Regions from separate parts of the Neobacillus sp. PS2-9 genome, predicted to be linked through region 1. Evidence: a T-box and tRNA genes for the amino acid it is inferred to sense, from the RefSeq annotation. Region 1 holds a T-box; the other holds one or more tRNA genes.
What was found. A T-box is a leader RNA that pairs with one kind of tRNA and senses whether it is charged. The one in region 1 lies ahead of pheS (phenylalanine--tRNA ligase subunit alpha), so its partner is inferred to be a tRNA-Phe.
Positions count from the first base shown of each region.

Region 1 (3,380 bases):
ATCGTGATGATTATGAAAATGCGGTTAAGCTAATTGTCGAAGTTATCAAACGCCTAGACCGTGAGGCAGTTGATAAAATTACATTTGAATAATAAAAAGGAAATCCCTGGTGGAAGTTGCCAGGGGTTTTTTGCAGAAAAAAGCTGCCGATTTCATTTCGGCAGCTACACGGAGTTTACTTTAACCCGCTTTCAAGAGTTTCAAGCATTTCTTTTTTCTCTTCTTCAGAAGAATTCTTCCAAATGATTTCAAATAGAACGCCAAGACCTGGGAGCATTTTTTCTTCTCCATTTTGAATAGCATCTACAATTGTATCTTCTAATTGATCCTGCGTATTACCAGAGACATTGTGAATAATCGCATTTCGCAAATTTAAGTTCATAAACACACACTCCTTTTTATAACCTTCATTCTTTTATATCATTTCTATTATGTGGTTTTATTATGTATCCTTTTTAGGCTATAATGAGAAAATCAGAAGAGTTTTTTAAAGGAGAACCAGTTTTGAAACATATTGAATCAGTAAATAATCCTAAGGTAAAACAATGGAAAAAGCTTTTAACGAAAAAAGAGCGCGATAACACCGAATCATTTATCGTAGAAGGCTTTCATTTAGTTGAAGAAGCACTAAAACAAGGAGAACAGGTATTAGAAATTATTGTTTCCGAGAAAGTTGGCCTGCCGCCGCGTTGGGATGTAAGTTCTACTCCAGTTACTCTTGTTACGGAGGAGATTTCTGATCTGTTAACAGAAACGGAAGCACCGCAAGGTATTTACGCCGTTTGCAGAATGCCAAGTAAGAGGACGGAGGCTCAGGCGGAAGAAGGTCAAACCTACTTATTGATCGATGCGGTCCAGGATCCAGGAAACCTTGGCACGATGATTCGCACAGCTGATGCAGCAGGGATTGACGCAGTGATCGTTGGGCGTGGGAGTGTGGATATTTATAACTCCAAGGTTTTAAGAGCTGCACAAGGAAGCCATTTTCACCTTCCAATTCTACGAGCTGACCTTCATGAATGGGTGGATAAGCTCCATGAAAAAAATATTCCTGTATATGGGACAGCGCTTGAAGGAGCAGCAGTTTATACAGAAATTGCAGGTGGAAAATCCTTCGCTTTAATTGTGGGTAACGAAGGCAGCGGTGTTGGGAAAGATTTGCTTTCTACCACAACGAAGAATCTTTATATCCCAATTTACGGAAAAAGCGAATCATTAAACGTAGCCGTGGCCACAGGGGTTCTTCTTTATTATTTGAAAAAATAGGCGAAAACTAGTTTGACCTTAAAAGGAAAATTATTATATAATAATGCAATATTGAATAGTAAAGACGATGACGGAGAAAAGTATCTGATTCAGAACCATTTAGGGAGAAAGTGTCGTGACTGAAAACACTTTTATGGAAAGGTTCAGAGAAGTTCACCTCCTGAGTTGGCATCGGGACCACAATCGGGCACCTGCCCTTTAGTGTAAAGATGCACCGGCCTAAGCCGTTATCCCAATGAAGCGAACACATGTGTTTCTACATACCGTGTTTACAAGGGTGGTACCGCGAATCAACAACCTCGTCCCTTTCCAGGGATGGGGTTTTTTTGTTTGTTTGCAGGACTACAAACATAATGACAATTTATAAGGAGGAATAGACATGCAAGAACGTTTAAAGGAATTGCAGGAAGAGGCTATTCAAAAAGTTGAACAGTCCACAAGCTTAAAAGAACTAAATGATATACGTGTTGCGTATTTAGGCAAAAAAGGCCCAATTACGGAAGTGCTTCGCGGTATGGGTAAGCTTTCAGCGGAAGAAAGACCAGTTATGGGGGCTCTTGCGAATGAAGTACGTGAAGCTATTGCAGTTAAAATTGAAGAGAAGCAAAAGGGACTAGAAGAAGCGGCTGTTTTAGAAAAATTAGCTTCTGAAAGTATTGATGTTACTCTTCCAGGACGCCCTGTTAAGGTAGGAAACCATCATCCATTAACAAGAATCATTGAGGAAATTGAAGATTTATTTATTGGAATGGGCTATCAAGTTGCAGAAGGTCCAGAAGTGGAGCAGGATTATTATAACTTTGAAGCTCTTAACTTACCGAAAGGGCACCCTGCCCGTGATATGCAGGATTCTTTCTATATTACAGAGGAAATCCTTCTTCGTACACATACATCGCCAGTACAAGCGCGGACGATGGAAAAGCATCAAGGTAAAGGTCCAATTAAGATTATCTGCCCTGGTAAAGTGTACCGCCGCGATAATGATGATGCGACACACTCCCATCAGTTCATGCAAATCGAAGGATTAGTTGTCGGCGAAAACATCCGCATGAGCGATTTAAAAGGAACATTAGAGGTATTTGCGAAGAAAATGTTTGGGGAAGACCGTGAAATTCGCCTAAGACCAAGTTTCTTCCCTTTCACAGAGCCTTCTGTTGAAATGGATATCTCTTGTAAAATTTGCGGTGGCAAAGGCTGTAACGTGTGTAAGCAAACGGGCTGGATTGAAATTTTAGGAGCAGGAATGGTTCATCCGAATGTTCTTGAAATGGCAGGCTACGATTCTAAGAAATACACTGGATTTGCTTTCGGTATGGGACCAGAACGGATTGCAATGCTGAAATACGGTGTGGATGACATTAGACATTTCTATACCAATGATGTACGTTTCTTAAAACAATTTTCAAAACATGAATAGGAGGTTACGACATGTTCGTTTCATATAAATGGCTTCAGGATTATATCGATTTAACTGGAGTAACAGCTGATGAGCTAGCTGAAAAAATTACGAAGAGCGGAATTGAAGTTGAAGGAGTAGACATTCTTAACGAAGGTATCAAAGGAGTGGTTGTTGGTCATGTTCTAGAGCGTGAGCAGCATCCAAATGCCGATAAATTAAGTAAATGTCTGGTTGATGTGGGCGAAGAGCAGCCTGTACAAATTATCTGTGGTGCACCAAATGTGGCACAAGGACAAAAGGTAGCAGTAGCGAAGGTTGGAGCAGTTCTACCAGGTAATTTTAAAATTAAACGCGCGAAGCTTCGCGGCGAAGAATCAAATGGCATGATTTGCTCTCTTACCGAGCTTGGAATGGAAGGGAAAGTCGTTCCAAAGGAATATTCTGAAGGAATCTTTGTTTTTCCAGCCGATGCAGAGGTCGGTGTAGATGCACTTGAATTACTTAATCGTGATGACGAAGTTCTAGAGCTTAGCTTAACGCCAAACCGTTCGGATTGCTTGAGCATGCTTGGTGTTGCTTATGAAGTGGCAGCGATTCTTGGAAGAGAGGTTAAACTTCCAGAAACGAGCTTGGAGCCTACTAGTGAAAAAGCATCTGATTACGTTAAGGTAGTGGTTGAAGCGAAAGACGATAACCCGCTTTACGTGGCAAAAAT
Region 1 is NZ_CP133269.1:1,426,250-1,429,629, forward strand. Features, by position in the region: gene RCG25_RS07010 (M42 family metallopeptidase) at 1-92, shown strand, start outside; gene sspI (small acid-soluble spore protein SspI) at 176-382, opposite strand; gene RCG25_RS07020 (TrmH family RNA methyltransferase) at 505-1,266, shown strand; T-box leader at 1,325-1,576, shown strand; gene pheS (phenylalanine--tRNA ligase subunit alpha) at 1,646-2,683, shown strand; gene pheT (phenylalanine--tRNA ligase subunit beta) at 2,695-3,380, shown strand, end outside.

Region 2 (3,380 bases), 170 kb from region 1:
CGTCATCCTCCACCATATTTATTTTATACCTATGCCGGGGTAGCTCAATTGGTAGAGCAACTGACTTGTAATCAGTAGGTTGGGGGTTCAAGTCCTCTCGCCGGCACCTTTTTCGAGCCATTAGCTCAGTTGGTAGAGCATCTGACTTTTAATCAGAGGGTCGAAGGTTCGAGTCCTTCATGGCTCACCATTTTAAATGAATATGCGGGTGTGGCGGAATTGGCAGACGCACCAGACTTAGGATCTGGCGCCGCAAGGCGTGGGGGTTCGACTCCCTTCACCCGCACCATTTAAATCATATGCGGAAGTAGTTCAGTGGTAGAACACCACCTTGCCAAGGTGGGGGTCGCGGGTTCGAATCCCGTCTTCCGCTCCAGATGTGCCGGGGTGGCGGAACTGGCAGACGCACAGGACTTAAAATCCTGCGGTAGGTGACTACCGTACCGGTTCGATTCCGGTCCTCGGCACCACTTAAGTTTATTAAACTAATATGCGCCCTTAGCTCAGCTGGATAGAGTGTTTGACTACGAATCAAAAGGTCGGGAGTTCGAATCTCTCAGGGCGCACTTTAACGGGAAGTAGCTCAGCTTGGTAGAGCACTTGGTTTGGGACCAAGGGGTCGCAGGTTCGAATCCTGTCTTCCCGACCATCCTTACTATAATTATGGGGCCTTAGCTCAGCTGGGAGAGCGCCTGCTTTGCACGCAGGAGGTCAGCGGTTCGATCCCGCTAGGCTCCACCTTAATTAAATTGTATATTTGGCGGTGTAGCTCAGCTGGCTAGAGCGTACGGTTCATACCCGTAAGGTCGGGGGTTCGATCCCCTCCGCCGCTACCAGATATATTTATAGATCTTGGACCTTTAGCTCAGCTGGTTAGAGCAGACGGCTCATAACCGTCCGGTCGTAGGTTCGAGTCCTACAAGGTCCACCATTAATTTAATCGTTAACACGGAGGAATACCCAAGTTTGGCTGAAGGGATCGGTCTTGAAAACCGACAGGCGGGTCATACCGCGCGGGGGTTCGAATCCCTCTTCCTCCTCCATATTATTTTTTAAAAACTTAATTTTTACCGTCGCGGGGTGGAGCACGTTCGAATATGCTTCTCGAGTTATCTACAGCGCAACGATTGAGCCGCTGCTTGAATAGACTTTCCGAAATCGGTGCGGTCTTAAAACATGGCTCATGCTCTAAATTAAATATTTTTTACCGTCGCGGGGTGGAGCAGTCTGGTAGCTCGTCGGGCTCATAACCCGAAGGTCGCAGGTTCAAATCCTGTCCCCGCAATATGGTCTGGTAGTTCAGTTGGTTAGAATGCCTGCCTGTCACGCAGGAGGTCGCGGGTTCGAGTCCCGTCCAGACCGCCATTTGTTGGCTCAGTAGCTCAGTCGGTAGAGCAAAGGACTGAAAATCCTTGTGTCGGCGGTTCGATTCCGTCCTGAGCCACCATTTTAATTTAATAGTGTTTTTATTGTGGCGATTGTGGCGAAGTGGTTAACGCACCTGATTGTGGTTCAGGCATTCGTGGGTTCGATTCCCATCAGTCGCCCCATTTATTTTGCGGGTGTAGTTTACTGGTAAAACCTCAGCCTTCCAAGCTGATGTAGTGGGTTCGATTCCCATCACCCGCTCCATATTATGGGCCTATAGCTCAGCTGGTTAGAGCGCACGCCTGATAAGCGTGAGGTCGATGGTTCGAGTCCATTTAGGCCCACCATATATTATTCCGCAGTAGCTCAGTGGTAGAGCTATCGGCTGTTAACCGATCGGTCGTAGGTTCGAGTCCTACCTGCGGAGCCATGTAGAGAAGTACCCAAGTGGCTCAAGGGGCGCCCCTGCTAAGGGTGTAGGTCGGGTAACCGGCGCGAGGGTTCGAATCCCTTCTTCTCTGCCATATAATTTAATTATCGGCCCCTTGGTCAAGCGGTTAAGACACCGCCCTTTCACGGCGGTAACACGGGTTCGAATCCCGTAGGGGTCATACAAAAAAACTGATGATACATTGTCATCAGTTTTTTTGTGTTCTTTTTTAGAAGAAGCTGGATTATGATTATTGATTGTTTAAGATGGATTTTTTACGGTAACGATTACAGCGTAGAAGACCATATGGGTAACGTATATGTCTCCTACGTGACCGAACATAACGTCAACCAGCCATATGGGTAACGTAGACCGTTCCTACGTGACCGAACACAGCGAAAAAAAATCATATGGGTAACGTAGACCGTTCCTACGTGACCGAACACAGCGAAAAAAAATCATATGGGTAACGTAGACCGTTCCTACGTGACCGAGCGCAGAGGAAAAAAATCATATGGGTCACGTAGACACCTTTACGTGACCGAACAAAGCCCAAAAAACCATTAGGGTAACGTAGACAACATGTCCATTACCAATTGCTACATTCTAGACATTATCGCACAACGTATAGATCCCCCAGATTTTACAAGAGCAGCTTTAAAAGTCCATCTTTCCATTTCGTGACTATTTCCTCACGCACTAGCTAAAAGGTCCCTTTAATCTATTTTAACAATCACTCACTTAATAACACGTAAAAATATTATAATAAAATAACAATTTAGTGGATTTTTATCCCGAATAAAAATTGTTAACGCTTACATAACACTGGATTTTCTGAAAATTCATTCCTTTAAAGTGATATAAATCAAATAATTTTTTTAAAGGTTTTTTATAAAAAAAATCAAAAAAACTTTAAAGATTCCTGTCGATTCACGATGGATTATTTGTCGTTTGGTGTTGAATATTGCTGAAAACTGCCTCTTTATAGCGGTTTTCAGCACCAATTGTCAGAAAAGATAAAAAAGTTTTTGAAGGCATATCACCCAATTGGAATTATAATTGGTCTTTGTAATACATATTTTCAATGGGGATGAGGATAGCCATGACAGTGAACACGTTATTTCCTACAGATTATCAGCTGCACTTATTTCATGAAGGAAACTTCTTTCAAAGTCATCAGCTCTTTGGCGCTCATATCTTCAAGAATTCCGATCAGGTATACACCCGCTTTTGCGTATGGGCCCCTAATGCCCATCAGGTAAGACTTGCAGGGGATTTTAACAACTGGAATGGTGAAGGGTATGAATTACAAAGGGTTAACAATGAAGGCGTTTGGATTCTAATCTTGAAGCAAGACATGACAGGAAGACTTTATAAGTATGAAATTTTCTCACAAACAGGAGAAAGACTGTTAAAGGCAGATCCATTCGCGTTTTATTCTGAAATAAGACCAATGACGGCTTCGATCGTTTATTCACTAAATAACTATAAGTGGCAAGATAATCATTGGATGAATCGTAGAGGAAAAAAGAACTTCCTATCTGAACCAGCCATCATTTATGAGGTCCATATGGGTTCCTGG
Region 2 is NZ_CP133269.1:1,254,435-1,257,814, forward strand. Features, by position in the region: tRNA gene RCG25_RS06100 (tRNA-Val) at 1-15, shown strand, start outside; tRNA gene RCG25_RS06105 (tRNA-Thr) at 34-106, shown strand; tRNA gene RCG25_RS06110 (tRNA-Lys) at 115-190, shown strand; tRNA gene RCG25_RS06115 (tRNA-Leu) at 205-289, shown strand; tRNA gene RCG25_RS06120 (tRNA-Gly) at 302-376, shown strand; tRNA gene RCG25_RS06125 (tRNA-Leu) at 382-470, shown strand; tRNA gene RCG25_RS06130 (tRNA-Arg) at 493-566, shown strand; tRNA gene RCG25_RS06135 (tRNA-Pro) at 573-649, shown strand; tRNA gene RCG25_RS06140 (tRNA-Ala) at 666-738, shown strand; tRNA gene RCG25_RS06145 (tRNA-Met) at 760-836, shown strand; tRNA gene RCG25_RS06150 (tRNA-Ile) at 855-931, shown strand; tRNA gene RCG25_RS06155 (tRNA-Ser) at 951-1,043, shown strand; tRNA gene RCG25_RS06160 (tRNA-Met) at 1,212-1,285, shown strand; tRNA gene RCG25_RS06165 (tRNA-Asp) at 1,289-1,365, shown strand; tRNA gene RCG25_RS06170 (tRNA-Phe) at 1,372-1,447, shown strand; tRNA gene RCG25_RS06175 (tRNA-His) at 1,475-1,550, shown strand; tRNA gene RCG25_RS06180 (tRNA-Gly) at 1,559-1,632, shown strand; tRNA gene RCG25_RS06185 (tRNA-Ile) at 1,639-1,715, shown strand; tRNA gene RCG25_RS06190 (tRNA-Asn) at 1,724-1,798, shown strand; tRNA gene RCG25_RS06195 (tRNA-Ser) at 1,802-1,892, shown strand; tRNA gene RCG25_RS06200 (tRNA-Glu) at 1,908-1,979, shown strand; gene glgB (1,4-alpha-glucan branching protein GlgB) at 2,901-3,380, shown strand, end outside.
Region 2: it encodes a tRNA-Phe, which carries the amino acid that the T-box ahead of pheS (phenylalanine--tRNA ligase subunit alpha) is inferred to sense. The anticodon was not compared.